3 regions of the Streptomyces sp. NPDC101490 genome follow, and region 3 is predicted to be linked to each of the others. Evidence: riboswitches for the same ligand, from Rfam matches in the RefSeq annotation. Region 3 holds a riboswitch; each other region holds the start of a gene.

What was found. A riboswitch is a leader RNA that binds a small molecule or an ion and turns the genes downstream of it on or off. The one in region 3 is predicted to bind cyclic di-AMP.
Positions count from the first base shown of each region.
Region 1: another riboswitch for cyclic di-AMP. It lies ahead of ACIRQY_RS27330 (transglycosylase family protein); the one in region 3 lies ahead of ACIRQY_RS13115 (M23 family metallopeptidase).
Region 2: another riboswitch for cyclic di-AMP. It lies ahead of ACIRQY_RS11760 (M23 family metallopeptidase); the one in region 3 lies ahead of ACIRQY_RS13115 (M23 family metallopeptidase).

Region 1 covers NZ_JBIWNI010000019.1:55,527-65,686, reverse strand. Annotated here, with positions in the region: gene ACIRQY_RS27345 (DUF501 domain-containing protein) at 1-556, opposite strand, end outside; gene ACIRQY_RS27340 (septum formation initiator family protein) at 595-1,065, opposite strand; gene eno (phosphopyruvate hydratase) at 1,156-2,442, opposite strand; gene ACIRQY_RS27330 (transglycosylase family protein) at 3,037-3,759, opposite strand; cyclic di-AMP (ydaO/yuaA leader) riboswitch at 3,763-3,936, opposite strand; gene ACIRQY_RS27325 (transglycosylase family protein) at 4,195-5,250, opposite strand; gene ACIRQY_RS27320 (cytochrome P450) at 5,358-6,701, opposite strand; gene ACIRQY_RS27315 (globin domain-containing protein) at 6,800-8,020, shown strand; gene ACIRQY_RS27310 (NUDIX hydrolase) at 8,145-8,627, opposite strand; gene ACIRQY_RS27305 (NADPH-dependent F420 reductase) at 8,691-9,653, shown strand; gene ACIRQY_RS27300 (nucleoside triphosphate pyrophosphohydrolase) at 9,756-10,160, opposite strand, start outside.
Region 2 covers NZ_JBIWNI010000004.1:132,667-142,826, forward strand. Annotated here, with positions in the region: gene ACIRQY_RS11745 (DNA topoisomerase (ATP-hydrolyzing) subunit A) at 1-697, opposite strand, end outside; gene ACIRQY_RS11750 (pitrilysin family protein) at 879-2,225, shown strand; gene ACIRQY_RS11755 (M16 family metallopeptidase) at 2,252-3,619, shown strand; cyclic di-AMP (ydaO/yuaA leader) riboswitch at 3,827-3,990, shown strand; gene ACIRQY_RS11760 (M23 family metallopeptidase) at 4,003-4,773, shown strand; gene ACIRQY_RS11765 (GntR family transcriptional regulator) at 4,988-5,671, shown strand; gene ACIRQY_RS11770 (HPr family phosphocarrier protein) at 6,034-6,315, opposite strand; gene ACIRQY_RS11775 (GNAT family N-acetyltransferase) at 6,512-9,559, shown strand; gene ACIRQY_RS11780 (DUF5998 family protein) at 9,600-10,160, shown strand, end outside.
Region 3 covers NZ_JBIWNI010000005.1:19,414-29,573, forward strand. Annotated here, with positions in the region: gene lhgO (L-2-hydroxyglutarate oxidase) at 1-689, shown strand, start outside; gene trmB (tRNA (guanosine(46)-N7)-methyltransferase TrmB) at 947-1,666, shown strand; gene ACIRQY_RS13105 (PrsW family intramembrane metalloprotease) at 1,882-3,246, shown strand; gene ACIRQY_RS13110 (aldo/keto reductase) at 3,423-4,367, opposite strand; gene ACIRQY_RS13115 (M23 family metallopeptidase) at 4,572-5,681, opposite strand; cyclic di-AMP (ydaO/yuaA leader) riboswitch at 5,693-5,838, opposite strand; gene ACIRQY_RS13120 (PP2C family protein-serine/threonine phosphatase) at 6,040-7,248, opposite strand; gene ACIRQY_RS13125 (MFS transporter) at 7,546-8,781, opposite strand; gene ACIRQY_RS13130 (PLP-dependent cysteine synthase family protein) at 8,778-9,989, opposite strand; gene ACIRQY_RS13135 (hypothetical protein) at 10,053-10,160, opposite strand, start outside.

The DNA.
Region 1 (10,160 bases), on a different contig from region 3:
CGTCGGAGGACTCGGCGGTCCGGCCGTCCTCCTCCTCGGGGGCGCACGGGGTGACGCAGGGGCCCTTGGCCCACCACTCGGGGAGCATGGCGAGGGCCTCGTCGCCGAAGGGGTTCACGCCGGGGCCCGCGACGAGCGAGTGGCCGACGAGGACGTGCAGGCACTTGACGCGGTCGGGCATCCCGCCCGCGCTGGGGAAGCCTTCGAGGACCTCGATGGCGTCGCGGCGGGCGAGGTAGTCCTCGTGCGCGGCACGGTAGGAGGCGGCCAGCTCCGGGTCGGTGGCGAGCCGGGCCTGCATCTCCTTCATGACCCCGTTGGCCTCCAGGGTGCCGATGGCCGAGGCCGCCCGGGGGCAGGTCAGGTAGTACGTGGTGGGGAAGGGGGTGCCGTCGGGGAGCCGGGGCGCGGTCTCGACGACGTCGGGCCGACCGCAGGGGCAGCGGTGGGCGATGGCGCGCAGCCCGCGGGGCGGCCGGCCGAGCTGGAGCTCGAAGGCCGCGATGTCCTCGTCGGTGGGCTCGGTGCGTGCGGTCTGCGGAGGGGGCGTTTCCATGTCTGCCTTGCTCGTGTGTCGCGTACGGGAGGGGAGGGTCAGGGGCGGTCGGCGTGGTCGACGCCGTCCCAGAGGTTGTCGTACCAGGGGCGGTCGGCCGCGCCCTGCTCGGCGCGGGGCCGTCGCTCCGCGTCGGGGTCGTCCACGGTGAAGCCGGTCTCGCCTGGCATCAGGTAGTGCAGGTGCTCACGGGCGAGGCGGCGGACGTAGGCCGGGTCCTGGAGACGGGCCTTCTCGTCCCTGAGTTCCTCGACGCGCCGGGCCGCCTCGGCGGCCCTGCGCTGCTGCTCGGCGATCTCGCCCTGCTGGGACACGTAGCTCCGCATGGGGTAGGCGAGCGCCACCACGAGGGAGCAGACGACGAGGGCGAGGAAGGCCGCGCGGCCGGTGAGCCGGGAGCGGCGGGCCTGGCGGCGGGTCTGGGAGCGGTAGACACGGGCGGCGGTCTGCTCGCCGAGCAGCCTGATCCGGGTCGCGGTGGAGAACCGGTCCCGGTTCTTCGCGGCCATGTCGTGTCGCCTCCCCTGTTCACGCGTACGTCCCCGCACACGGTACGGGACCGGGTGCGGGGACGGACGGAACTACCGGGTGCGACTCCGTCAGCCCTTGAAGCGCGGGAAGGCGCTGCGGCCGGCGTAGACGGCGGCGTCGTCGAGGATCTCCTCGATGCGCAGCAGCTGGTTGTACTTGGCGACGCGCTCGGAGCGGGCCGGGGCGCCGGTCTTGATCTGGCCGCAGTTGGTGGCGACGGCGAGGTCGGCGATGGTGACGTCCTCGGTCTCGCCGGAGCGGTGCGACATCATGCACTTGAAGCCGCTGCGCTGGGCGAGCTCGACGGCGTCGAGGGTCTCGGTCAGCGAGCCGATCTGGTTGACCTTGACGAGCAGGGCGTTCGCGGAGCCCTCCTCGATGCCACGGGCCAGGCGCTCCGGGTTGGTGACGAAGAGGTCGTCGCCGACGATCTGGACCTTGGTGCCCAGCTTGTCGGTGAGGACCTTCCAGCCGGCCCAGTCGTCCTCGAAGAGCGGGTCCTCGATGGAGACCAGCGGGTAGGCCGCGACCAGCTCCTCGTAGTACTCGGTCAGCTCGGCGGCGGAGAGGGACTTGCCCTCGAACTCGTACTTGCCGTCGTTGTAGAACTCGGAGGCGGCGACGTCGAGGGCGAGCGCGATGTCCTTGCCGGGGGCGTAACCGGCTTCCTTGATCGCTTCGAGGATCAGGTCCAGCGCGGCACGGTTGGAGTCGAGGTTCGGCGCGAAGCCGCCCTCGTCGCCGAGGCCGGTGGAGAGGCCCTTGCGCTTCAGGACGCCCTTGAGCGTGTGGTAGACCTCGGTGCCCCAGCGGAGGGCCTCGGAGAAGGACTCCGCGCCGATCGGGGCGATCATGAACTCCTGGATGTCGACGTTGGAGTCGGCGTGCGACCCACCGTTGAGGATGTTCATCATCGGAACGGGCAGCAGGTGCGCGTTCGGGCCGCCGAGGTAGCGGAAGAGCGGGAGGTCGCTGGCCTCGGAGGCGGCGTGCGCGACGGCGAGGGAGACGCCGAGGATGGCGTTGGCGCCGAGCGACGACTTGTCCGGGGTGGCGTCCAGGTCGAACATGGCCTGGTCGATCAGACGCTGCTCGGTGGCGTCGTAGCCGACGAGCTCCGGGCCGATCTGCTCGATCACGGCGAGGACGGCCTTCTCGACGCCCTTGCCCTGGTAGCGGTTGGGGTCACCGTCGCGAAGCTCAAGGGCCTCGAACGCACCGGTGGAGGCTCCGGACGGAACGGCAGCACGGCCGGTGCTGCCGTCGTCGAGGCCGACCTCGACCTCGACGGTGGGGTTGCCTCGGGAGTCCAGGATTTCCCGGGCTACGACGACGTCGATGGACGGCACGAGCATCTCCTTATGGGATGTGACGCTGGATGTGACGCAAGGTCGGCGCAGGGTCGGCTTGGCCTTGCGTCAAGAGCCTAACCGGCTCGGAGGCTCCGGCCAGCCGGGCGCCCGCCCCCTGGGACGAAAAAGGGCCCAAGGGCATGCATTCAGGGGCGAAAGACCCCGGATCTACTGGACAGTAACCATGAAGTCTCCCGAAAACGCCGGGTCCACCGTCCTCGGGGCGCGAGGACGGCGGGTCCGCCCGCGGCGGGGAATCCGGGCGGAGGAGGGGAATCCGTACGTGGCGGGGACCCGGCCCGTGGCGGGGTGTCCGCACACGGCGGGGGCGCGCCGGGAGAGGGGAGGGGGAGTCCCGTTCGTGGCGGGGAATCCGCCCGCACCCGGAGTTCCGTCCCTGACGCGCGTCGGCGCCCGCGCCTCCGCCCGTGACCGCGCCCGTGACCCGTAAGAGCAAAGAGAAAGAGGAGCGGGAGGCCCCGGACGGCGGAAACCCCGGCCCGGCGCGCACGGGGGGAGGCGCGCCGGGCCGGGGTGGTCACCGCGGGAGGGTCGTCGGTGCCGTACGGGCCACCGGACCCGTACGGACCGCCGGGCTCACTTGAGGTGGAGCTGCTGGCCCGGGTAGATCAGGTCGGCCTGGTCGACGACGTCCTTGTTCAGCTCGAAGAGCTTGGCCCAGCCGCCCTTGACGCCGTGCGCCTGGGCGATGCCGCTGAGGGAGTCGCCGGCCACGACCTTGTACTCGCCGTCGCCCTTCTCGACCTTCTTGCCGGTCGGGGTGGTGACGGTCGCCTTCGGCGCGGCCTGCTGCGTGACCTTCTTCGGGGTCTGGCGCTGCTCGCTGCGGGTCGTCGGCTGCTCGGCCGACCGCTGCTGCTTCGGCTGCTGCTTCGGCTGCTGGGTGACGGTCTTGGGGGTGCTCTCGGCGGCGCCGCCGTCGTAGGAGGCACGGGAGAGGCCCACGCCGCAGCTCGGCCACGCGCCCTTGCCCTGGCCCGCGAGGACCTTCTCGGCGATGGCGATCTGCTGGGACTTCGACGCCTGGTTGGCGGTCGAGGCGTAGGCGGTGCCGCCGTACGCGGCCCAGGTGGAGGCCGAGAACTGGAGGCCGCCGTAGTAGCCGTTGCCCGTGTTGATGGACCAGTTGCCGCCGGACTCGCACTGGGCGACGCGGTCCCACTCGGAGGCCGTGGCGGCCGAGGCGGTGCCCGCGGTCATCAGCGGGGCGGCGACGGCGACACCGGTGACGCCGACGAGCGTGACGACCTGGGTGGCCTTGGAGGGACGGCGGTGTTTGCCCTTACCGGAAAACAGCATGGAGATTCTCCTCACCGACGCCTGCGAGGTGAGCTGTCGGGTTCGGGCCAATGAGTTGCCCGGCCGCGTGTCCCAGCACGCGACTTCACCCCAAGCCGGTCGTCGGCCGTCTGTCTCGACGGCCGGGGCCGGCACTTACCTTGGGTCCCCCGCTCCTGCCTTCGGCGCTTGCGCGACGACTGTTCCCGACGACCGACGGCAGGATTCGGCGTTTCGGTCGACGGGGCCCGCGGTGGCGAGCGGTGATGACCGTAGACACAGACCCACCGGAAGTTCAAAGAGGCGAATGACGGACATTCCGGCCCTCCTTGCCTTCCGGCGGGGGGGGTTTGCGCAGGTGAGAGGTGACGGGAGCAAAGTTTGCAGACGTGACACGCCAGTTGGGGCGAAGAGACCCATGTCTCACTTGCCCAGAACCGGACATATGACCCCGAATCACTCCGCCTGCGCGGTCGGACCCTCCGTCAGGTCAAGGCTCTGACCAGGAAGGATGAGGTCCGGGTCGGTACCGACCGTCTTCCGGTTGGCGTCATAGAGCGCGGTCCAGCCTCCGGGCAGCTCGTTCTGCTGTGCGATGTCGGACAGGCTGTCGCCCGCCTTCACCGTGTACGCGCCCGAAGTGCCCTGACTGTCCGTTCCGTCCGAGCCCTTGGAGGCGTCGGTCACGGACTTCGCGGCGGTCTCCCCGGAGAGACCGTCACCCGGTGCCGCATGGCGGCCGGTTTCAGAAGTTTCGCCCGAATTGCCGGTTTCCTCCGCGGCTGCGTCGCCCCGGTGCTTGCCCGAGCCCGTGGACGGAGCACCGGTCGTCGGCTCGCCGGACGTGCCCGGTGTGACCGATCCGTCGGGCGCGGTGGTGCCGGGGTCGGGGGCCACCGGGGAGACGGGCGCCGTCGGGTCGACCGGAGCCCCCGTCACCGGCGCGCCCGTCGAAGGCGCCGCGGGGCCCGTGGGCGCCGCCGTGGCCGTGCGCGCCTCGGCGGTCCTTCCCGCCGCGCTCCGGGACTTCTCCGCCGCGCTGGAGGACGACGGGCCCGTCGTACGGTTCGACTCGGCGACGGGGCCGCCGGAGGGCTTCGGGAGGTCCGCGGGGCCCGGGTCCACCTTCGGCCGGGCCCCGTCGTTGACGAGTCCCGCGATCGGCGCGCAGGTGGCCCACGCGGTGGAGCCCTTGGCGAGGGCCTTCTCGGCCACCGCGATCTGCTGGGCACGGCTGGCCAGGTCGGGGCTGGGCGCGTAGGCGAGACCGCCGTGCCGCTCCCAGCTGTCCTGGGTGAACTGGAGGCCGCCGTACAGGTCGTTGCCGAGGTTGGCGCTCCACTGGCCGCCGGACTCGCACTCGGCGACCCGGTCCCAGGTGGCGGCGTCGGCGGCGGACGCCGAGCCGGTGGCGAGCAGGGGAAGCGCCATGGCGGACCCGGTCACCCCCGCGGCGACGACGATGGCGGGGGCCTGACGGGGGCGGCGGTGTCGTCCGTTCCCGGAACGCATAGGAGCGCCTTTCGCGTGACAACTGGGGTGGTCGAACTGAGTTGTCGGGGAACGTAGCCGTATTCGAACGCTCATCACAAGTCGATGCACCCGCGATCACGCGAAGATCACATTTCTGATACCCCATCAGATCCGTGGAGGGGTGCGGCCGGAGAGAACTCCACCGGAAGGGTGCGCAGCCCCCGCATGATGAGCCCGCCGCGCCACCGCAGTTCGGCCGGATCGGCGGCGAGCCGCAGGTCCGGGAGACGGGTCAGCAGGGTCGCCAGGGCCGTCTGCCCTTCGAGCCGGGCGAGCGGCGCGCCCAGGCAGTAGTGGATGCCGTGCCCGTATCCGAGGTGCTGGTTGTCGCGCCGGGCGAGGTCGAGGACGTCCGGCCCGTCGAACCGCTCGGGGTCCCGGTCGGCGGCGGCGAGGACCACCAGCACCGGGTCGCCCGCCGGGATCTCCTGCCCGCCGATCGTCAGCGGCCGGGTCGCGTACCGCCAGGTGGCCATCTCCACCGGCCCGTCGTACCGCAGCAGCTCCTCGATCCCGGTCTCCAGGAGTCCGGTCTCCCCGGCGGCGATCGAGTCCTGGAGCCGGGCGCGCTGCTCCGGATGCCGGAGAAGTGCGTAAAGTCCGTTACCTACCAGATTGACAGTGGTCTCGAAGCCGGCGAAGAGCAGGATGAAGGCCATCGCGGCGGCCTCGTTCTCGGTGAGGTGCTCACCGTGGTCGGAGGCCCGGATGAGACCCGAGATGAGGTCGTCCCCGGGCTCCTCGCGCTTGCGGTGGATCAGCTCCGCGAGATAGCCGCGCATCTTCTTCACCGACCGCGCGACCCCGCCGCGCGGCCCGCCGCCGTGCCGGATCATCATCCCGGCCCAGTCCCGGAAGTCGTCCTGGTCCTCCTCGGGCACCCCGAGCAGGTCGCAGATGGCGTAGATGGGCAGCGGGAAGGCGAACTCGTGGATGAGGTCCGCGCTCCCCCGTTCCACGAAGGAGTCGATGAGCCGGTCGGTCAGCTCCTGCACGCGCGGGGCGAACTCGGCGACCCGGCGCGGGGTGAACGCCTTCGAGACGAGCCTGCGCAGCCGGGTGTGGTCCGGCGGGTCGATGTTGAGCAGATGGGTCATCAGCTCGGCCTTGCGCTCGCCCGGGATGCCCGTCTTCCCCTTCGCGTGCGGGGACTCGGCGTGGTGCGCCGGGTTCTTGGAGAGCCGCTGGTCCGCGAGGGCCTGCCGGGCGTCGGCGTAGCGGGTCACCAGCCAGGCCTCGACCCCGCTCGGGAGGGTCGTGCGGTGCACCGGCGCGTGCGTCCTGAGCCAGGCGTACGCGGGGTAGGGGTCGCTGGCGAACTCCCAGGTGAAGAGCTCGGGCGCGGGCCCGGAGACCGGGCAGGTCGGGGCGCCGGGGACTTCTCCGGGGGCGGGGCGGGAGGCGGGGGCTGGGCCGGGGGTGGTGCTCACCCCCCGACCGTACAGGCAGGTTCCGCCGGATCCGGGTGTGGAGATTCCGTGAGGACGGGCCGGACGGGTGCCCTACATTCCTGACAGTGGACCCTCAGATGCTCAGGAGCACGTTCGCGGTCGTCGAGAGACGGGCCGAGCACGCCGTCACCTACTTCTACGCGCATCTCTTCCGGCAGGAGCCGTCCCTGCGCGAGCTGTTCCCCGGGGACATGCGGCCCCAGCGCGACCGGCTCTTCGCCGCGCTCACGCATCTGGTGGAGCGTCTGGAGGACCCGGACCTCCCCGCGTACCTGGGGCGCCTGGGCCGCGACCACCGCAGGTTCCTCGCCACCCCCGCCCTCTACGCCTCGGTCGGCACCAGCCTGCTCGCCGCGTTCGCCCATGTGGCGGGAGCCGCCTGGACCACGGAGGCCGAGAAGGCCTGGACGGAGGCGTACGCGCACCTGGCCGAACTGATGCTGGCGGGCGCCGACGAGGCCGTGGCGGCGGGCGAGCCGGCCTGGTGGGACGCGGACGTCGTCCGGCACGAGCGGCACGGCCCCGACCTGGCCGTCCTCACCCTGCGGCCCCGGCAGCCCCTGCCCTTCCTGCCCGGTCAGTACGTCAGCGTCGCCTCGCCCCGCGTCCCCCGCGTCTGGCGCACCTACTCCCTCGCCGACGCGCCCCGCCCGGACGGCACCGTGGAACTGCATGTGAGCCGGGTCCCCGGCGGGGTGATGAGCACGGCGCTCGTGCACGGCACGGCGCCCGGCGGGGTGCTGCGGCTGGGGACTCCCGACGGCGACCTCGTCGCCCGGACGGAACCGGGCGGACAGCGCGCCTACATCTGCGCGGGCACCGGCTGGGCGCCGGTGAAGGCCCTCCTGTCCGAGGCGGTCGAGCGTGAACCGGCCCTGAAGGGGCGGCTGTTCGTCGTGGCGCGCGCGAAGGAGCACCTGTACGGGCGCCGGGACGTGGAGCGGCTGGCCGCCCGGCTCGACGGGCTGAGCGTCACCTACATCACCTCCGCGCCCGGCCACCCCAAGGACCAGGCGACCGAGCGGCTCGTCCAGTCGCTCCGGTCCTGCGTCCACTGGTCCGCGCACGACGTGTACCTCGCCGGGCCGCCCGGCTTCATCACGGAGGTCGTCGAGGTCCTCGTGGAGCTGGGCACCGCTCCCGACCGCATCCACCACGACGTCCTGCCGCCGGTGAGCCCCTTCGCCGTCCGCCCCCACACCCCCGCCGACCGCCTCCTCGGCCCACCGCCTCCCCTCTGGCACAACCCGGCCGCCCGCACCGCGCGCCCCGGCCCGGGGCCCGGCCGTCCGCGATGACAGCGGGGCCGAAGGCCCGGGTCATCGCGTCGGTGGTGAACGGTGCCGTGCCTCGGCCGGGGTGCCGGGCCTGTGAGCCCCATACCGTCCCGCCCCGGCGCCGGGCAGGGACGGCGGAGTGCGGTCACGGCGCGGGCGTGAACCAGGCGGCGGGTTCGTCCTTCTGGACGAGCGCGATGACCTCCCGCATCCGCTCGCTCATCGGAGGCAGAGCGTCCAGCGGGAACCAGGCGACCTCCGCCGACTCGTCGTCGCAGACCCGGGGCTCCTGTCCCCCGTCCGCCGGACGGCAGGCGAAGACGACCTCGAAGTACTGCGCCCGGTCGCCGTTGCCGTGGCGTACCGGCGGGGAGTGCGTCACCGCCGCCAGGCGCTCCACCACCACCCGCACCCCGGTCTCCTCCTCCACCTCTCGTGCCACGGCTGCGGCCGGAGGCTCGCCCGGCTCCACGATCCCGCTCAGCGGCGTCCACGCCCCGCCTGCGGAACGGCGCTGCAGAAGCACCCGCCGCCGCTCGTCACGGACGACCGCGACCACTCCCGGCAGCCAGAGCAGTTGGTCAGGACCAACCGCTTTCCGTAGATCTGAGACGAAATCAGGAATCATCCACCCACCCTAGAAGAGGCAGCACGGCACGGTCGGGCGTTTCACCATCCCCGCCCGGCCGCGATGGTCGCAGGGGTCTGTCGATCCAGCCGCGCGAGCACCTCGGAGATGAACTCCGCCGGTCGGCAGAGCGCCACTGGGGCGTGTTTCAAAAGGAGCGTCGTCTGCCCGGAGGGCAGGCCTGGCGGCGTCTGGTGCGTGCGATCGCAAGGCGGAGGGTCGCCCCGATACTGGATGTATCGGGGTGATCCCGACAACGCGGCGAGCGTGCGTGCCAGGCGTCGCCAGGCAGGCGGGACTTTCGAAACACGCCGTAGGTCCCGGGACCTACGGCGTGCGGACCCCCCGGAGGGGACCCGCGGCCGATCCGTGGTCCGGTGGGCGGGTCCTAGCGTGGTGGGCATGCGCTTAGGAATTCTCGGAACAGGAAACGTCGCCCGGGCACTGGCCCGTGGCTGGAACGCCGTGGGGCACGAGGTGCTCCTCGGCTCGCGGTACCCCTCGGAGCGGACGGGCCTCGGGCTGCCCGTGGCGGGGCTGCGGGAGACCGTCGCCCACGCCGAGGTGCTCGTCAACGCCACTCCCGGCACCGTCTCGGTGGAGCTGCTGCGCTCCGTCGGGGCGGCGGCGCTGGAGGGTGTCCCGCTGATCGACGTCGGGGTGGGGCTCTCCGACGACTACACGGAGCTCTCGCACCCCAACAGCAGTCTGGGCGAGCAGATCCAGCGGGCCTTCCCGCTGACTCCCGTCGTGAAGACGCTGTGCACCATGGACTCGACGGTGATGACCGATCCGGGGAGTCTGGCGGGCCCGAGCACCGTCTTCCTCTCGGGCGACCACGAGGAGGCCAAGCGGACCGCCGGGCGGCTGCTGGCCGACCTCGGCTGGGCCCCCGACTCCCAGCTGGACATCGGCGGGATCACCACCGCGCGCGGCCAGGAGCACTTCGCCCTGCTGTTCATGGGCATCGCGGGCGGTCTGGGCTCCCACGCCTTCAACGTCCGGGTGGTCGCCCGGCCCGCCTGAGCCGCCCCGCCCGAACCCGTCGGCCCGCACGGACCGGGCCCGTGCGCGGTCGCACGACCGTAACCCGTCGGACCCGTCGCGGCCCGTCGCGGCCGTGCGGGCTCAGGCGTCCGGTGTCAGGCCCTCCGCCGCGCGGATCGCGTCCCGGTACGTCCGGGCCGCCGCCCGCAGCGCGGCCTCGGGGTCCACGCCCGCCGCCTCGGCCCGTACGGCCAGGCCGAGGAGTTCGTATCCGATGCCTTCCCCGGTGGGCGGGGGCACGTCGAGGCCCGCCGTCCTGGCCCGGCCGCCGAGCTTGGCGGCGAGCGCGAGGCCCGGCTGGCCGACCGGCACCCCGTCGGTGACGGACTCCCGACGCTTCTCGACCGCCTTGGTCCGCAGCCAGTGCTCCCGCACCTCCTCGGGCGTCTCGGCGGTCTCGTCGCCGAAGACGTGCGGATGGCGCAGGATCAGCTTCTCCACGAGGGTCCCGGCGACGTCGTCCACGGAGAACGGCTCCTCCGGGTC
Region 2 (10,160 bases), on a different contig from region 3:
CGCCGGTCGGCAGGTCGGGGCCGGGCACGAAACGCATCAGCGTCTCAAGGTCGGCGCCGGGGTGGCGGATCAGGTGACGGGCGGCGGCGACGACCTCACCGAGATTGTGCGGGGGCATGTTCGTCGCCATGCCGACCGCGATTCCCGAAGCCCCGTTGACCAGCAGGTTCGGATAGGCGGCGGGCAGGGCGACCGGCTCCTGCTCCTGCCCGTCGTAGTTCGGGCTGAAGTCGACCGTGTCCTCGTCGATGGACTCGGTCATCAGGAGTGCGGCGGGCGCCATCCGCGACTCGGTGTACCGCATGGCGGCCGGCGGGTCGTCGTTGCCGAGGGAACCGAAGTTCCCGTGGCCGTCGACGAGGGGCAGCCGCATGGAGAAGGGCTGTGCCATGCGGACCATGGCGTCGTAGATGGACGAGTCGCCGTGCGGATGCAGCTTGCCCATCACCTCGCCGACGACCCGGGCGCACTTGACGAAGCCGCGCTCGGGCCTGAGCCCCATCTCGTTCATCTGGAAGACGATGCGGCGCTGAACGGGCTTCATGCCGTCGCGGGCGTCGGGCAGGGCGCGCGAGTAGATCACCGAGTACGCGTACTCGAGGAAGGAGCCCTGCATCTCGTCGACGACGTCGATGTCGAGGATTCGCTCCTCGAACGTGTCGTCCGGCGGCGGTGTCTTCGTGCTGCGGCGGGCCATCGCGGCTGCGGCTCCTTCACCAACAAGGTTGATCTGACGCGGACCATTGTGGACCGTGCCACCGACAACGCCGACCGCGACCCGGACGAGGGACATCTCGAACGGGCGGGAACTTCGCCAGGTGTCGGCGCGCTTGCATACAGTGGCAGGACCTTTTCACATCGCGATCGAAGGGACGTACATGCCCATGGGTCACACGGCCACGGCCGAGGCCGGCTCCGGCGGCCTGACAGCGACCGAGCACCGGCTGCCGAACGGTCTGCGCGTGGTGCTGTCCGAGGACCACCTGACCCCGGTCGCCGCGGTCTGCCTCTGGTACGACGTCGGCTCGCGCCACGAGGTCGAGGGCCGTACGGGCCTCGCCCACCTCTTCGAGCACCTCATGTTCCAGGGCTCGAAGCAGGTCCACGGCAACGGGCACTTCGAGCTGGTGCAGGGCGCGGGCGGTTCGCTCAACGGCACGACGAGCTTCGAGCGCACCAACTACTTCGAGACCATGCCCACCCACCAGCTGGAGCTCGCGCTCTGGCTGGAGGCCGACCGCATGGGCTCGCTGCTCGCCGCCCTGGACGACGAGTCCATGGAGAACCAGCGGGACGTCGTCAAGAACGAGCGCCGCCAGCGCTACGACAACGTGCCGTACGGCACGGCCTTCGAGAAGCTGATCGCCCTCGCGTACCCGGAGGGCCACCCGTACCACCACACGCCGATCGGCTCCATGGCCGACCTGGACGCGGCCACCCTGGAGGACGCGCGGAACTTCTTCCGCACGTACTACGCCCCGAACAACGCGGTGCTGTCCGTCGTCGGCGACATCGACCCGGAGCGGACCCTCGCCTGGATCGAGAAGTACTTCGGCTCGATCCCGTCCCACGACGGCAAGCGGCCGCCGCGCGACGGCTCGCTGCCCGAGGTCATCGGCGAGCAGCTGCGCGAGGTCGTCGAGGAGGAGGTCCCGGCGCGCGCGCTGATGGCCGCCTACCGGCTGCCGCACGACGGCACGCGCGCGTGCGACGCGGCCGACCTGGCCCTGACCGTGCTCGGCGGCGGCGAGTCCTCGCGGCTGCACAACCGGCTGGTCCGGCGCGACCGCACGGCCGTCGCCGCGGGCTTCGGCCTGCTGCGGCTCGCCGGTGCCCCCTCCCTCGGCTGGCTGGACGTCAAGACCTCCGGGGGCGTCGAGGTCCCGCAGATCGAGGCGGCCGTCGACGAGGAGCTGGCCCGGTTCGCCGCCGAGGGCCCGACGCCCGAGGAGATGGAGCGCGCCCAGGCCCAGTTGGAGCGCGAGTGGCTGGACCGGCTCGGCACCGTAGCGGGCCGCGCCGACGAACTGTGCCGCTTCGCGGTGCTCTTCGGTGACCCGCAGCTCGCCCTGACGGCGGTGGACCGCGTCCTCGACGTCACGGCCGAGGAGGTCCGGGCCGCCGCCGCGGCCGTCCTGCGCCCCGACAACCGCGCGGTACTGGTCTACGAGCCCCTGGCGACCGAACAGGGCGACAGCGACGAGGAAGAGGGGGCGGACCAGTGACCGACGCTGCCGCGTCTTTGACGAGCATGGACTTCCACCCCCAGCCCGCCCCCGGCGAGGCCCGGCCCTGGGCCTTCCCGGCCCCGGACCGCAGCACCCTGGACAACGGTCTGACGCTGCTCACCAGCCACCGTCCCGGTCAGCAGGTGGTGGCCGTGGAGGTCTTCCTGCCCGCCCCGCTGGACGCCGAGCCGGCCGGTCTCGACGGCGTCGCGACCATCATGGCCCGCGCGCTCTCCGAGGGCACCGACCAGCACGGCCCCGAGGAGTTCGCGGCCGAGCTGGAGCGCTGCGGCGCCACGCTGGACGCGCACGCGGACCACCCGGGCGTACGGGTCTCCCTGGAGGTTCCCGTCTCCCGGCTGGCCAAGGCGCTGGGGCTGCTCTCCGAGGCGCTGATCGCCCCGGCGTTCCTGGACACCGAGGTCGAGCGGCTGGTGCGCAACCGGCTGGACGAGATCCCGCACGAGTCGGCCAACCCGGGCCGTCGCGCCGCGAAGCAGCTCTCCAAGGAGCTGTTCCCGGCCGAGTCCCGGCTGTCCCGGCCGCGCCAGGGCACCGAGGAGACCGTCGAGGGGATCGACGCCGCCGCCGTCCGCGCCTTCTACGAGGCGCACGTCCGGCCCGCGACCGCCACCGCCGTGGTCGTCGGCGACCTGACCGGCATCGACCTGGACAAGGTCCTCGCCGAGACCCTGGGCGCCTGGACCGGCGAGCGGGCGGAGCCGCTGCCGATGCCGCCGATCACCGCCGACGACACCGGACGGGTCGTCGTCGTCGACCGTCCCGGCGCCGTCCAGACCCAGTTGCTGATCGGCCGGATCGGTCCCGACCGGCACGCGCGCGTCTGGCCCGCCCAGGTGCTGGGCGCGTACTGCCTCGGTGGCACGCTCACCTCGCGGCTCGACCGGGTCCTGCGCGAGGAGAAGGGCTACACGTACGGCGTGCGGGCCTTCGGGCAGGTGCTCCGCTCCGACGCCGGGGGCAACGGCGCCTCGATGCTCGGCATCAGCGGTTCCGTGGACACCCCCAACACCGGCCCGGCCCTCGAAGACCTGTGGAAGGTGCTGCGGACGCTGGCCGCAGAGGGGCTCACCGACGCGGAGCGCGAGACGGCCGTGCAGAACCTGGTGGGGGTGGCGCCGCTCCGGTACGAGACGGCCGCCTCGGTCGCCGGGACGCTCGCCGACCAGGTCGAGCAGCACCTCCCGGACGACTACCAGGCCCAGTTGTACGCGCGGCTCGCCGAGACCGGCACCGTCGAGGCGACGGCCGCGGTGGTCAGCGCGTTCCCGGTGGACCGGCTCGTCACCGTGCTGGTGGGCGACGCGGCGGTGATCGCGGAGCCCGTGCGGGCGCTCGGCATCGGTGAAGTGACGGTCGTGACGGGCTGATTCCGGCCCGCTCAAGCCGCCGATCCGGCAAGGAGAACCCCGATGGCACGCCCATCGGGGCTCTCTTTTTGTCCGTATTGATGGAAAGAGTGACTGTATGCCCTGTGGTAAGTCTTACAAAAATCGCATCCAGTTGGTGATCGACAGACGATCCGCATAGCGTCGGTGCGGCTGTTCGTCAGTTGCACCCGCCGCACCCGCGGCATCGGACAGTCATCGCCGAGTCCCCGTCAGGCGCGAGCCTGGGGAGCCGGGGACCCACACGTAGTCCCTGGGGTGAATCGGACGCCTTCGCCGTGCGGAGGGGTCCGTAGGAGACCTTCCTGCTCCGAACCCGTCAGCTAACCCGGTAGGCGAGAAGGAAGGAAAGGACCAGCCACTTCATGGCGTTCACCCGTGCCACCGGGAAGCACCGTGCTCCGAGCCGGACGGCGCGCCGCGGCGCGGGCTTCGCCGGAGCGGCGACGCTCGCCACCACCGGCGTCATCGGAACCCTCGCCTCCCCGGCGCTCGCCGCCGACGCGGAGCCCCGTTCCCCCGAGGACACCGGCCTCACCCGGGTGATCACCGAGGAGTCCCTGGTGGACCGCCTCAACGCCCAGGCCGCCGCCCAGGAGCGACAGGCCTTCGAGGCCGTCGCCAAGGCGAAGGCGCAGGCCGAGGCGAAGCGCAAGGCCGAGGCCCGCGCCAAGGAGATCCGCGAGGCCGAGGAGCGGGCCGCCCGCGACGCCGAGCGACGCCGTCTGGCCTCCTTCCAGCTCCCCGTCGCCGGGACCTACGTGTCGACCGGCTACAAGACCGGCGGCTCCCTGTGGTCCTCCGGCAGCCACTCCGGCATCGACTTCCACGCCGCCTACGGCAGCACGGTCGTCTCCGTCGGCTCCGGCACCGTCGTCGAGGCGGGCTGGGGCGGCGCGTACGGCAACAACATCGTCATCCGGATGCACGACGGCACGTACACCCAGTACGGCCACCTGGCCTCCATCGACGTCCACATCGGCCAGACCGTCGAGCCGGGCCAGCGGATCGGCGTCTCCGGTTCGTCCGGCAACTCGACCGGCCCCCACCTCCACTTCGAGGCGCGCACCAGCGCCGAGTACGGCTCCGACGTCAGCCCGGTCTCGTATCTGCGCGCCCGGGGCGTCCAGGTCTGACCCGGACACCCGTGCCGCGACCGCCAGGACGCGTCCGGGCCGCACGTCGCAAAAGCCCCGGCTCGTACAGAGCCGGGGCTTTTCCCTTGGCCGCTCCGGTCGGCATGTTCCGATGGGGCATCGGAAATTCCGGCGTACTGCAATAGAGTCGCGGAGAGTGCGCGAGAAAAGCGCCGCTCGGATTCTCTCGAAGCGACCAAGGCGGAGGTCGGACATGCGCATTCCCGCGCACTCGGTGTGCACGGCGATCCGGGACGACATCGTTTCCGGGGTCTTCGGGCGGGGGAGCCGGCTCACCGAGGACCAGCTCGCCCGCCGGTACGGGGTCTCCCGCGTCCCGGTCCGCGAGGCCCTGCGCACCCTGGAGTCGGAGGGCTTCGTCGTCACCCGCAGACACGCGGGCGCGCAGGTCGCCGAGCCCACCGAGCGGGAGGCCGCCGATCTGCTCGACATGCGGGCGCTGCTCGAACCGCTGGGGGCCGCCCGGGCCGCCCAGCGGCGTACGGAGGCCCACCTCAAGGTGCTCAGGGGGCTGGTGAGGCTGGGGCGTGAGCGGGCCGCGCACGGCCAGGTCGAGGATCTGCGCGCGCTCGGGGGCTGGTTCCACGAGACGCTCGCACAGACGTCCGGCAGTCCGCCGCTGACGACGCTGCTGACCCAGCTCCGGCACAAGATCGCCTGGATGTACCTGGTCGACGGGCCGGACCGGCCGGTGGAGACCTGGGACGCGTACGGCGCGATCGTGGACGCGGTGGCGCGCGGGGACGCCGAACGGGCACGGACGCTGACGGCCCTGCACGCGGAGCGCTCGCGTCCGCTGCACCGGCTCAAGCGGCCGGACCGGGGACGTGTGAGGGTTTCGCAACATGCCGTCAACACGGCGAGTGCCCGGAATTAACGCGGGCGCCCTACAAAAGGGAGAGGAATTCCGTCCGGGGAATTCCGTGCCGGGGATTTGCCGAGTGGGTTCTCCCGGAGTTCCGGGCCCGCCGTCTTCCGGGTGTTCCGGGTGCGTCGGCCCGTGTTCCGAGTTTCGCCCGTGCTGTTCGACCCGCCGGTCTCCGCCGGGCCCGGCGCCGCCTTTCAGATGCGAGAGCCCGACCGTACGAGATCCGGGGCACGCGAGGTGTCGGGACGACGCGAGGGACCGGGACGACGCGAGAGGCCGGGACGACACGGGGGACCGGGACGACGCGAGAGGCCGTGTCCACCGGATCTCCGGCGGGCACGGCCTCTCGTCGTACGGGGTGCTGACCCGGGTCAGACGGTCTCGGGGAGCTCGTCCAGACCCTCGGCGACCAGCTTCGCCAGGCGCTCGAGCGCGGCCTCGGCGCCCTCGGCCTCGGAAGCCAGGACGATCTCCTCGCCGCCCTGCGCGCCCAGACCGAGCACCGCGAGCATGGAGGCGGCGTTCACGGGGCTGCCGTCGGACTTGGCGATCGTCACCGGAACGCCGGAAGCCGTGGCGGCACGGACGAAGATGGACGCGGGACGGGCGTGCAGGCCCTCGGCCCAGCCGACGTTGACGCGGCGCTCAGCCATGGTGTTGCCCTTCAAGTCTCAAGCGGTTGTCTAGACCAGTCTCTCACGGGTTGTTCCACGCACGCACCGACCTTGGGCCCGGATCGGACCGGTCTTTCGGCCCTTCGTGCGGTGTCCGGCGCGTTCCCCACCTTGCACGGCCGCCCCCCGCCGCGCGACCCGTGCCACCGGCGTGTCGCGGCCGTAGGCTGAGCCCATGCACAGCGCGTCGGAGCAGTCGGAAGCGGCGGACCGGCCGACACCACCGGCGCGTCCGGGGCCCCCGGACCACAGCTACCCCGACCACTGGGAAGCGGACGTGGTGCTCCGCGACGGGGGCACCGCGCGCATCCGGCCCATCACCGCCGACGACGCCGACCGGCTGGTCAGCTTCTACGAGCAGGTCTCGGACGAGTCCAAGTACTACCGCTTCTTCGCCCCCTACCCGAGGCTCTCCGCCAAGGACGTCCACCGCTTCACCCATCACGACTTCGTGGACCGGGTGGGCCTCGCGGCGACGGTGGGCGGCGAGTTCATCGCCACCGTGCGCTACGACCGCATCGACGACCGGGGACTGCCCGCCTCCGGCCCCGCCGACGAGGCGGAGGTCGCCTTCCTCGTCCAGGACGCCCACCAGGGACGCGGGGTCGCCTCCGCCCTGCTCGAACACATCGCGGCCGTCGCCCGCGAACGCGACATCAGACGCTTCGCCGCCGAGGTGCTCCCCGCCAACACCAAGATGATCAAGGTGTTCACGGACGCGGGCTACACCCAGAAGCGCAGCTTCGAGGACGGCTCCGTACGGCTCCACCTCGACCTCGAACCGACCGACCGCTCCCTCGCCGTGCAGCGCGCCCGCGAGCAGCGGGCCGAGGCCCGCTCCGTACAGCGCCTCCTCACCCCCCGCTCCGTCGCCGTCGTCGGCGTCGGCCGGACACCCGGCGGCGTCGGCCGGACGGTGCTCCGCAACCTCCTGGGCACCGGATTCACCGGACGGGTGTACGCGGTCAACGCCGCGCTCACCGGGCCCGGCTCGCTCGACGGCGTCCCCGCCCACCCCTCCGTCGGCGCCATCGGCGAACCCGTCGACCTGGCGATCGTCGCGGTGCCCGCCGAACGGGTGCCGGAGGTCGTCGCGGACTGCGGCGAACACGGCGTCCGCGGTCTCGTCGTCCTCTCCGCCGGTTACGCCGAGAGCGGGCCGGACGGACGCGAGCGGCAGCGCGCCCTGGTCCGGCAGGCCCGCTCGTACGGGATGCGGATCATCGGCCCCAACGCCTTCGGGATCATCAACACCGCCGCCGACGTCCGCCTCGACGCCTCCCTCGCCCCGCAGATGCCCGCCGCCGGACGCATCGGGCTCTTCACCCAGTCGGGCGCCATCGGCATCGCGCTCCTCGCCGGGCTGCACCGGCGCGGCGCGGGCCTCTCCTCCTTCATCTCGGCCGGCAACCGCGCCGACGTCTCCGGCAACGACTTCCTCCAGTACGGGTACGACGATCCCGGCACCGATGTCGTCCTCCTCTACCTGGAGTCCATCGGCAACCCCAGGAAGTTCACCCGGCTCGCCCGCCGCACCGCCGCCGTCAAACCGGTCGTCGTCGTCAAGGGCGCCCGGCACAGCGGCAGCGCCCCGCCCGGCCACCGGGTCCCCGTCACCCGCATACCCCACGCCACGGTCTCCGCGCTGCTCCGCCAGGCGGGCGTCATCCGGGTCGACACCGTCACCGAACTGGTGGACGCCGGACTGCTGCTCGCCGCCCAGCCACTGCCCGCCGGGCCCCGGGTCACGATCCTCGGCAACTCCGAGTCGCTCGGCCTCCTCACGTACGACGCCTGCCTCACGGAGGGGCTGCGGCCCCTGCGGCCGCTCGACCTGACCACGGGAGCGGTGCCCGCCGACTTCCGCGACGCGCTCGCGGCGGCGCTCGCTGACGAGACCTCGGACGCGGTCGTCGTCACCGCGATCCCCTGGGTGGGGGAGGACGGGGCCCCCGAGTTCGGCGACGGCGAGGTCCTCGCCGCGGCCCTGCGCGAGGCCGTCGCCTCCGCGCCCGTCCCCGCCAAGCCGGTCGTCGTCGTGCACGTCGAGATGGGCGGCCTCGCGGAGGCCCTCGCGGTCGCGACCAGCAGCCGCCCGACGGCCCCGGGCCGCCCCGCCGGGACCACACCGGGCCGGGCAACCGCACCGGACCGCGACCCGAGCCCTGACCGGGGCCAGGGCGCTTACCCCGACCAAGGCGGAACGGGCACGCCCACCACGGGCACGCCCACCACCGGCACTGCCATCACGGGCACGCCCACCACTCGTGCACTCACCACGGGCACGCCCACCACCGGCACCCTCCCGGAAGCCCCCGCGCCCGACGGTCCCGCCGCCGTCCCGGCCATACCCGCCATCCCCGCCTACCCCGCCGCCGAGCGGGCCGTACGGGCCCTGGCCGAGGCCGTGCGGTACGGGCAGTGGCGGCGGCAGGCCGCCGAGCCCGGACGAGTGCCCGAGTACGACGACATCGACGAGACGGGGGCCGCCGCCCTCGTCGAGCGACTGCTCGGCGGCACCGAGGCCGACGCCCGGGGTGTGACCCTCGACACCCGGCAGACCCGCGAACTCCTCGCCCGGTACGGCATCGCCGTCCGCCCGGCCCTGCCCGCGCCCACCCCCGACGCCGCCGTCGCGGCCGCCGCCCGCCTCGGCTACCCGGTGGCCCTCAAGACGACCGCTCCACATCTGCGCCACCGCCCCGACCTGGGCGGAGTCCGGCTGGACCTGGCGACCGAGGGACAGCTCAGGACCGCGTACGCCGAGCTGACCGAGGTCCTCGGCCGGGCGGCCGAGCTCCAGCCGGTCGTCCAGGCCATGGCACCCCGGGGCGTGGACACCGTGGTGCGCGCCGCCATCGACCCGGCGGTCGGCGCCTTCCTCTCCTTCGGCCTGGCGGGCGCCGCCTCCGAACTGCTGGGCGACGTCGCCCACCGGCTGGTCCCGGCCACCGACCGGGACGTCGCCGAACAGGTCCGTTCCCTGCGCACCGCGCCCCTGCTCTTCGGCTGGCGCGGGGCCGCGCCCGTCGACACCCCGGCCCTCGAAGAGGTGCTGCTGAGGGTCTCCCGGCTCGTCGACGCCCACCCCGAGGTGGTCGCCGTCTCCCTGGAGCCGGTGGTCGTGGCACCGCACGGCCTCTCCGTCCTCGGCGCCACCGTGCGGCTGGCCCCACCGGCCCCCCGCACCGACCTCGGCCCCCGCAGCCTGCCGAGGTACTGAGGGACCTGAGGGGCCCCCACCGCCCCGTAGAATGGAGTCCATGGCAAAGAGCGGTACGACGACCCAGGGGCTGCGCGCGGCGATCGAGCGCAGCGGCTACTACCCGGCCCTCGTGGCCGAGGCGGTGGAGTCCGCCGTCGGCGGTGAGGCCGTCGCGTCGTACGTGGTGCACCAGGAGACCACCTTCGACGCGAACGAGGTCCGTCGCCACGTCACCGTCCTCGTCCTGACGCCGCACCGCTTCATCGTCAGCCACACCGACGAGCAGGCCGCCGACAGCAGCTCCCCGACGCCGTACGCCACGACGTCCACCGAGTCCGTGAAGCTCGACCGGATCGCGTCGGTCGTCGTCAGCCGGGTGGTCGCCAACCCCGAGTCGTACACGCCGGGCACACTGCCCCGCGAGGTCGTCCTCACCATCGGCTGGGGCGCCGTCTCCCGGATCGACCTGGAGCCCGCCGCCTGCGGCGACCCCGACTGCGACGCCGACCACGGTTACACGGGCAACTCCACCGCCGACGACCTCAGCCTCCGGGTGAGCGACGCCGGGGACGGCCCGGACACCGTCCGCCAGACCCTCACCTTCGCCCAGGCGCTCTCC
Region 3 (10,160 bases):
ACGGGGCGGAGGTCGTCCGGATCGACCGGCGCCCGTGGGGCGTCGCCGCCCGGACGGCGGACGGCCGGATCGTCCGGGCGCGGGTCCTGGTGAACTGCGCGGGGCTGCACTGCGACCGGATCGCCCGGCTCGCGGGCGACGACCCGGAGATGCGGATCGTCCCCTTCCGGGGGGAGTACTACGAACTGACCGACCCGTCCCTCGTGCGCGGACTGGTCTATCCGGTGCCCGATCCGGCGTTCCCCTTCCTCGGGGTGCACCTGACCCGGGGCATCGACGGCGGCGTCCACATCGGGCCGAACGCGGTCCCGGCGCTCGCCCGCGAGGGATACGGCTGGTCCGTCGTCCGCCCCCGCGAACTGGCCGGCACCCTCGCCTGGCCCGGCTCCTGGGCCATCGCCCGCGCCCACTGGAGATACGGGGCGGGTGAGCTGCGCAGGTCGGTGTCGAAGCGCGCCTTCACCGAGGCGGTACGACGGCTGCTGCCGGTCGTCGAGGAGTCCGACCTGCGCCGGGCCGCACCCGGCGTGCGGGCCCAGGCGGTGCTGCGGGACGGGACCCTCGTCGACGACTTCCTGATCCGCGAGGCCGCCCGTACGGTCCATGTGCTGAACGCGCCCTCGCCCGCGGCGACCGCCTCGCTGCCGATCGGCCGTGAGGTGGCGGGCCGGGCGCTGGCCCTGCTGTGACCCACCGGTCCCGGACCGCCCCCGGGGGACCCGCCGCCCCCGGCGGTACGGGCCCGGCCGGGCTCCGGGACCGTACGGCCGGGTCCGTCCGCCGCGCCGCCGTCCTGCCGGGGCCCCACCCGTAAGGCCCCGGAGCGCCTGAGGGCCGTCGGGCGCGCCGTTAGAATCGGGGCATTGTGTCTGAGCAGCCAGAGAACACCCAGCAGCCCGCCGCCGCGCCCGCCGAAGCCGTCCAGCCCGCGCGGCGGGGCAGCCGGATGTTCGCCCCCGGCGAGGGCCCCCTGCCCGATCCCGCGGGCGCCCACCACGAGCGGCGCATCCGGAGCTTCCAGCCGCGCCGCAGCCGTGTCACCTACGGGCAGGCCGAGGCCATGCTGAAGCGCTGGCCCGACTGGGGTCTCGACATCGACGGCAAGCGGGTCCTCGACCTGGGTGAGATGTTCGACGGTCTCCCGGTCGTCCTGGAGATCGGCTTCGGCATGGGCGAGGCGACCGCGCAGATGGCGGCGGCGGACCCCGGCACCGGCATCCTCGCCGTGGACGTGCACACCCCCGGCCAGGGCAATCTGCTGGGCCTCGCCGACCGGAACGGCCTGACGAACGTGCGGGTCGCCAACGGCGACGCGATCATCCTGCTCCGCGAGATGCTGGAGAAGGACGCCCTCGACGGCTGCCGGGTCTATTTCCCCGACCCGTGGCCCAAGGCCCGCCACCACAAGCGGCGGCTGATCCAGGCCGAGTTCCTCACCCTGCTCGCGACCCGGATGAGGCCCGGCGCGGTGCTGCACTGCGCGACGGACTGGGAGGAGTACGCGGAGCAGATGCTGGAGGTGCTCTCCGCGCACCCCGACTTCGAGAACACGCGGGACGACGGCGGGTACGCGCCCCGTCCCGACTTCCGACCGGTCACCCGCTTCGAGGGCCAGGGCCTGGACAAGGGCCACGTCGTGCACGACGTCCTCTTCCGCCGGAAGTAGCCGGACGGAGGCTCGGACGGGGCCGGACCGGGGCGTGGCCGGGGGGCCGGACCGAGGCGGGCCCGAGGCGGGCCCCGGCGCCATCGGCCGGGCCCGGCACCGGCCCCCTCCCGGCCCCCACCACCGAACCGGCCCCGCCCGGCCACCCGCTCGAAGTGACCCTGTGCGCGGAATCGCCTCGCCCTGTGTCGGTACCGGTCGTTAGGGTCGCTGACGTGTCGAACCCCGTCCCCACCACAGCGGAGGCCACGGCGGACGCCCTGGCGGAGGCCACCGCGGCCGCCGCGCCCGTCCCCCACCGGGACACCGAGGAACCGGCCTTCCCGGCCGCCGCCGACCGGTCCCAGTGGCGCTACCGGCCGCGCCGGGACTTCTGGCGGAGCCGGCTGTTCCGGGCCGTCGTGGTCATCACCGTCCTCACGACCTGCGCCCTGGTCATCCTGGCCCTCGTCCGCGAACAGACCGGCACCCAGGGCTTCCTCGTCGGCCTGGGCCTCGCCGTGCTTCCCGTACCCCTGCTCATGGCCGCCTTCCGCTGGCTCGACCGGGTCGAGCCGGGTCCCTGGAAGAACCTCCTCTTCGCGTTCGCGTGGGGCGCCTTCGCCGCCGCGCTCGTCGCGATCCTGGCGAACTCCTTCGCGGTCCGCTGGATCGCGACCGCCACCGCCGACCCCGACTCGGCGGACACGCTCGGCGCGACGGTCGTCGCGCCCGTCGTGGAGGAGAGCGCGAAGGCGGTGGCGATCCTGCTGCTCTTCCTCCTCCGGCGGCGGAACTTCGGCGGGCTCGTCGACGGAGTCGTGATCGCCGGGTTCACCGCGACCGGCTTCGCGTTCACCGAGAACATCCTCTACCTCGGCAACGCCTTCGGCGAGGACCAGGCGTTCGGCTCCGCCGGGCTGGGCTCGGTGACCGCCGCGACCTTCTTCGTCCGGGTCGTCATGTCACCCTTCGCGCACCCGCTGTTCACGGTGCTCACCGGCATCGGCTTCGGACTGGCCGCGCTCGCCCCGCGCGGAAGACGGCTGCGGAAGGTGCTGCTCCCGCTCACCGGACTGCTGCTCTCCATGGGACTGCACGCCGCGTGGAACGGCTCGGCCACCTTCGGCGGCCCCATGGCGTTCTTCGCGGTGTACGGGGTGCTGATGGTCCCGGTCTTCGCCCTGCTGACCTGGCTCGCGCTGTGGAGCCGGCAGCGGGAGCTGCGCACGGTCTCCGGGGAGCTCCCGGCGTACGCGGCGGCGGGCTGGCTCTCCCCCGCCGAGCCCTCGGCGCTCTCCTCGATGCGCGCGCGGCGGCTGGCCCGCTCCTTCGCCGCCCGCGCGTACGGGCCGCCGGCCGCGCGGACCGTCGGCGAGTACGAGTCGTTCGCCACGGCCCTGGCGTTCCTGCGGGACCGGGCCCGGCGGGGGACGGCCGGGCCCGATTTCGCCGCCCGCGAGCAGGAACTGCTCCACCACCTCTGGCAGCGGCGGCAGATCGCGTCCCCGGCGCTCACCCACGCGGCGCGGGCGACCGGCCGGGCCTGGTCGCCGCCGCAGTACCTGGACTACGACGGCTACAACCCGTACCGGGGCTGACCGCCCGTCTCCCGTCCCGGGACGTCCCCGTCCCCGTGGGACGGACCGCCAGGCTCCGGCCGCGCGTACCTTTGCGGGAGAGCGACGGAACGGGGTACGGCACGTGCCCCGCTCCGACGGGGGTACGCGGAAGCCCCCGGCCCGGGCGGACGGGTCGGGGGCTTCCGCGCGTCCGGTCAGACGGACGCCTCCGTGAGCAGCTTCAGCTCGGTCTCCGAGAGGGTGAGCCCGGCCGCGGCCACCAGCGCCGGGACCTGCTCGACGGTCCGCGCCGAGGCGATCGGGGCGGCGACGGTCGGGCGGGCGGCGAGCCAGGCGAGGGCGACGGTGGCCAGTTCGGCGCCGTGCGCCTCGGCGACGGTGTCCAGCGCGGAGAGGACGGCCCGGCCGCGCTCGGTGTCCAGGTGCCCGCCCGCCCCGGTGGCGCGGACGCTGTCGACGGTGGCGCCGGGGCGGTACTTGCCGGTGAGGAAGCCCGCGGCGAGGCCGTAGTACGGGACGGCGGAGAGCCCGGCCCGCTCCACGGTCTCCAGGAGGGGGCCCTCGTAGGTGTCGCGGGAGACCAGGTTGTAGTGCGGCTGGAGGGCCACGTACCGGGTGAGGCCCTCGGACTCGGCGAAGTCGAGGGAGGCCCGCAGCCGCTCGGGGGAGATGTTGGAGGCGGCGACGGCCCGCACCTTGCCGTCCTTCACCAGCTGGTCGAGGGCGGTGACGATCTCCTCCACGGGGACGGTCTCGTCGTCGAAGTGGGTGTAGTAGAGGTCGACGCGGTCGGTGCCGAGGCGGCGCAGCGAGGCTTCGGCGCCCGCCTTGATGGTGGCCGCGGAGAGGCCCTTGAACCGCGGGTGGGCGCCGACCTTGGTGGCGACGACGATGTCGTCGCGGTTGCCCCGGGAGGCGAGCCAGCGGCCGATGACCGTCTCGGACTCGCCGCCCTCGTTGCCCTCGGCCCAGGCGGAGTAGACGTCGGCCGAGTCGACGAAGTTGCCGCCCGCCGCCGCGTAGGCGTCGAGGACCGCGAAGGACTGCGCTTCGTCGGCGGTCCAGCCGAAGACGTTGCCACCGAGGGCGAGCGGGAAGACGCGCAGGTCGGAACTGCCCAGCGGGCGGAGAGAAGTCATGGGACGCTCAACTTCCGCCTCACCCGGAGTATTCCGGCCCCGTAGGGGGTGGGCTCCGTAGGGGTGAGCTCCGGCCCCGTACGGGAGGACTCCAGCCCCGTAAGGGTGCATCCGCAGGGCTGGGCTCCGCCCCGTACGGGAAGGCTCCGGCCCCGTAGGGGAGGACCCGGTCCCGTCCCGGAGTGTTCCGGGACGGGGGCGCGGTCAGAGCGACAGGCCCTTGGAGCGGAGCCAGGCGGCCGGGTCGACGCCCGCGCCGCCGGGGGTGTGGACCTCCATGTGGAGGTGGGCGCCGGTGACGTTGCCGGTGGCGCCGACGCGGCCGATGGTCTCGCCGGTGCCGACGGACTGGCCCGCGCCGACCGTCATGGACGAGAGGTGGCAGTACCAGACCTCGCTGCCGTCGGGCAGTTCCAGGACGATCCGGTAGCCGTACGAGCCCGACCAGCCCGCCGACTTGATGGTGCCGCCGTGCACCGCCTTGACCGGGGTCCCGGTGGGGGCGGCGAAGTCGAGGCCGGTGTGCTGGCCGGAGGACCACATCGAGCCGGACTGCAGGTAGGTGGCGGTGAGGGTGTACGAGGAGACCGGCAGCGAGTAGCTCGCGGCGAGCCGGGCGAGGCGCTCGGCCTCCTCCTTCGCCTCGGCGGCTGCTTCCGCCTTGGCCTTCGCCTCGGCCGCCGCCTTCGCCTCGGCCTCGGCGGCCGCCTTCTTCGCGGCCTCGGCCTTGGCCTTCGCCTCCGCCGCCGCCTTGTCGGCCGCCGCCTTCTCCGCGGCGGCCTTCTCGGCGGCGTCGGCGGAGACCTGCTGCTGCTCGGCCTGCTGGAGGATGCGGGCGCGCAGGGCCTCGCCCGCGTCGCCGGTGGCGCTCGCGGCCGTGACGGTCCGCTCGGCCGATACGGCGGTGGCGGTGGCGCCCGGCCTCTCGTCGAGGGAGGCGTAGGAGGCGGTCAGCGGGTGCGGGTTGGCACGGGCGACGGGGACCGTCTCGTGGTTCTCCTCGGGAAGGAGGTCGCCGACGAGGGGGAGGTCGTGGGCGTCCGGGAGGTCCGGCAGGGATATCGCGAGCTTCGGCTTCTCCTGCGCGGTGGCGAGGCCGCCCGCGCCGACCGCGGCGATGACGCCGACGCCGAGGACCGTGGAGGAACGGGCGAAGTTGGAACGCTGCTTGACGACCCGGTGCCGGCCGCCGGAGCGGTTCTGGGCGCGGAGGGTGTCCTCGGTCGGGTTCCACTCGGTCCCGGGGGCGGCGGGAGCCGAGCCACCGCCGAAGGCGTCGAAGGGGGTTTCGGGTACGGGAGTGTGGGACGCCACGGGGGCGCGCTCCTTTCCTTCCTTCTCGCCTACCGGGTTAGCTGACGGGTTCGGAGCAGGAAGGTCTCCTACGGGCCGGTCGCACGGGTGCGAAGGGCCCGATTCACCCCAAGTGGTGGTTCCCCGGTTCCCTTTCGGGATTCGGCGCGTGCGCACGGTGCCGCCTCTTGCGACGGCTGGGACGACCGCGCTGCGTTATCGAACGTTAATAGACAGGGGTGCTCGATTCCAAGCTGTCCCTCTTGATCGTTAACAGGAATGTGGGGGAATCGGGCGAGTTGGCCGCGCTTCGGCGGAGACCGGCAGGGCCGACGAGATCTGACGTTGTGTCAATTGTTATCGCAGCGACACCTGGTGACTACGGCCGGTGACCGGGTCTGCCCGGCGGCACCACGGGTATCGTCCGCCGCCGCGCCTGCTGCCCCGCCGTCGGGCGGCTCACCGCCAGCAGGGCCATGTCGTCCGTCGATCCGCCGCCCGTGTGCAGCCGTACGTCGTCCACCAGCGCGTCGAGGAGTTCCTCGGGTCCCGGGAAGATCCGGCCCCGCAGGCGCGCCTCCGGGTCGTAGAAGACGCCCTTCGCGTTCCGCGCCTCCGAGAGGCCGTCGGTGTAGAAGAGCAGGGTCGCGCCCGGCGGGAAGGGCCGCGCCTCGGCCCGGTCGGGCCAGCTCGCCAGCTCGCCCATGCCGAGGGGCAGCGCGGGCTCGGACGGCTCCAGGAGGTCGAGGCGCCCGTCCCCGTGCAGCAGCAGCGGCGGCGGATGCCCCCGGTTGACCGTCCGAACGAAACCGTCGAAGGCGCCGCCGCCGTCACCGCGCGGGATCTCGGCGAGGACCGCGGTGGTGAACCCCTCGAAGGCGTCGATGCCCTCTCTCCGGGTGCCCTCCCGGGCCAGCGCCCCTTCGAGACGGCGGGCCACGCCCTCCAGGTTCCGTTCCTGCTCGGCCGCCTCCCGGAAGGCCCCGATGACCACGGCGACGGCCTCGACCGCCTCCAGCCCCTTGCCCCGGACGTCCCCCACCACCAGCCGCACCCCGTAGGGGGTGTCCTGGACGGCGTACAGGTCGCCTCCGATGAACGCGCCCGCGTGCGCCGCCTCGTACCGGGCCGCGCACTGGAGCCCCCCGATCCGCTCGGCGGGCGTCGGGAGCACGGCCCGCTGCACGGTCTCGGCGATGACCCGCGCCGAGGCGAGCCGCTCGCCGCTGCGGCGCACGACCCGGTTGATGAGGAGGGCGAGCGCGGAGACCGTGGCGACGGTCAGGGTCTCGGTGAGGGCCGGGATGCTGCCCGCGGTGTCGTTGTAGAGGTGGAGCCCGACGGAGGCCAGGACGGCGGCGATCCCGGTGAGCAGGGTCGTCAGGGTGGAGAAGAAGGGCGCGGCGATCAGCGGGGCGGCGGAGAACAGCGGCGCGGCCGTGTACTCGGGCGGGGTCAGGATGTCGTAGACGGCCCCGCCCAGGATGATCAGCGGGGGCAGGGCGCGGATGAACCGCCGGGCGCGCCCGTACGGACGCCCGTCGTCGCCCCGCCGTCCGCCGCCCACCGCTCTCAGGGGGTGCCCCACCTGTGCTCTCCTGCCCGGTCCGTACCGGCCGCGGCCCCGTACCGCGCCCTCCCAGGGTGGCCGCCGCCGGGCCGGGCGGCGACCCCCCGGGGGCCGACTGGCGTACGGAGGGGCGGTGCGGACCGGCTCAACCCCCAAGGCCCCCAAGGGGCCTCAGGGACTCCACGGGCCTTACGGGTTCTACGGGCCTTACGGGCCTTACGGGCCTTACGAGTCCTACAGGCCCTACGGGCCTTACGAGTCCTACAGGCCCTACGGGTCCTACAGGCCCGTACAGGCCCTACGGGTCCGGGCGCCTCACACTCCCAGCCGTCCCCCGCGTGACAGCAGGGCCATCGCCGCCGCGCACACCAGACCCACCGCGCACAGCGCCAGCCACGGCACCGCCGACCAGCCGGTCACGTCCAGCAGCGCGCCCGTCCCCAGGTTCCCCAGGGTGATCCCGATCCCGCACACGGTGTTGTAGAGCCCGTAGTGGGTGGCCACCCAGCGCCCCTTGGCCAGGGCGACGACGGTGTCCATCTCGTACGGGTAGAGCACCGCGTTCGCCACGGCCAGGACCGCCGCGCAGAGCAGCAGCCCCGGCAGGCCCCGGCCCAGGGCCGCCGGGAGCAGGAACGCCCCGCCCATCAGGGCGAGCCCGAGGACCAGGCACCGCTCCCGGCTCAGCCGCTGCTTGCACCAGGCGGTGATCCGCAGCTGTCCGGCCAGCGCGACCAGCGCCGAGACGACGAAGAGCGCCGTCGTGGGGCCGGTCCCGCCCGCCGCGAGCGGCAGCGCCAGATAGACCTGGAAGGACAGCACGTACGAGCCGGTCATGGCGAGCGAGAAGAGCCAGAAGGTCCGGTGGGAGAGGACCGTGCGGAACTGCCCCCGCCCTTCCCCGTCCCCGGTCCCCCGCGCGTCCTTCCCGGCCCGTACGGGCATGTACCGGAGCTGCACCAGGGTCAGGACGGCGAACAGCACCGCCGCCACCAGGCACGTCAGCTGGAACGACACCCCCGTCAGGGCCACCCCGACGAGCGGCCCGAGCAGGATGCCCGCCTGGTAGTAGACGTTGAACAGGGCGAAGGCCTCCACCCGGCGCTCCTCGCCCGCCTCCGCCGCGAGGCAGGCACGGACGGCGGGGTTGAACAGGGCCCCCGCGAGGCCGGTCGCCAGGGAGGCCGCGATCAGCATCGGCAGCGACTGGGCGAACGCGAGCGCCCCGAACCCGGCCGTCCGCAGCGCGCAGCCCGCCACGATGAGCGGCTTGAAGCCGAACCGGTCGGCGAGCGCCCCGCCGACCAGGAACATCCCCTGCTGGGAGAGGTTCCGGGCGCCGAGGACCAGCCCGACCGCCCAGGCCGCCATGCCGAGCCCGTCCGCGAGGTGCGCGGCGAGGTACGGCATGAGCATGTAGAAGCCGAGGTTGATGGTGAGCTGGTTGAGGAAGAGGAGCCGGACGGCCGGTTCGAAACCGCGGCTCTGCTTCCACACCCCGCCCCGGGCCTCCTTCGCGGGGCCCGGGGTGGTGCCGGTCGTGCTGCTCAACGGTTCCGTCCCGCCCGGTCCATGGCCCTGCGGGTCCAGCCGTCGACGGGCGTGCCGTCCTCGTACCCGGCCGGGTCCTCCCGTACGGGCCCGTCGAGCAGTCCGTGCGCGGCACAGAACTCGTCGTTGAAGACGGTGTCGAAGTACCGCTGCGGGCCGTCGGGGAAGACGGCCGCGATCCGGGTGCCGCGCGGCCGGGTGCGGGCCAGCCAGCCGGCGACGAGCGCCACCGCGCCGACGCTCCAGCCGCCGGTCGCGAAGTGCCGCGAGGCCAGGCGGCGGGCCGCCCGTACCGCCTCGGCGGGGCCCACCCAGTGGACCTCGTCGAAGGCCCCGTGGTCCACGTTGCCCGGGTGGATGGAGGAGCCGAGGCCGCGCATCAGCCGCTCCCCCGCGGGCAGTCCGAACACGGTGGAGCCGATGGAGTCGACGCCGACGAGTTCGAGGGCGGGGCTGCTGGTGGCGCGCAGGGCGCGGGCGATGCCGCCCGAGTGGCCGCCGGTGCCGACCGCGCAGACGAGCACGTCGATCCGGTCGAGCTGGCCGGACAGCTCGGCCGCGAGCCCGGTGTAGGCCTCGGGGTTGTCGGGGTTCCCGTACTGGTTGGGCCACCAGGCCCCGTCGAGGGCCCCGAGGAGTTCGGCGACCCGGTCCATCCGGGCCTGCTGCCAGCCGCCGTGCGGGCTCGGCTCCGGCACGACGTGGACGCGGGCGCCGTGGGCGACGAGCATCCGCTCGACGATCGGTTCGAGACCGGGGTCGGTGACGACGTGCACGGGGTGGCCGTGCAGCACCCCGGCGAGGGCGAGCCCCAGTCCCAGGGTCCCCGAGGTCGATTCGACGATCGGGGCGCCGGGCCGCAGCTCTCCGCGCCGACGGGCCCGCTCGACCATGTGGAGGGCGGCACGGTCCTTGATGCCGCCGAAGTTGAAGCCTTCGAGCTTGGCCCAGTAGCCGTCGTCGGTCCACAGGACGGGCGTGTTGCCGACGGTCTGCTCGGCGAGCGGCAGCAGCCCCCCGCGCAGCGTCCGGTCCGTGGGCGGCAGCGGGGCCGTGGCGGAACCGGGGGACGAAGCGGATGAAGGAGATGAAGGGGACAGCGAGGAGGCCACGGGGTCCGGGGAGGTCCGGGTCGCCCCGGAGCCCGGGGGGACGGGTGCGACCGGAGAGGTCGCGGACAGCGTGGTGCCGGGCAGCGAGGTGCTCATGACGGATACGTCCTTGGGATGGCATGGGGAAGGAACCTGGTCACGCGTGAGGCGGGACCCGGCTCAGTTCCGGTCCACTCCGAGGGCGATCAGCAGCCTGCCCGGCCGGGGGCCGGGGCCCGCCCGGTCCCGGACACACCGCGCGCGGGGGTCGTCGCCGAGGACGGGGGC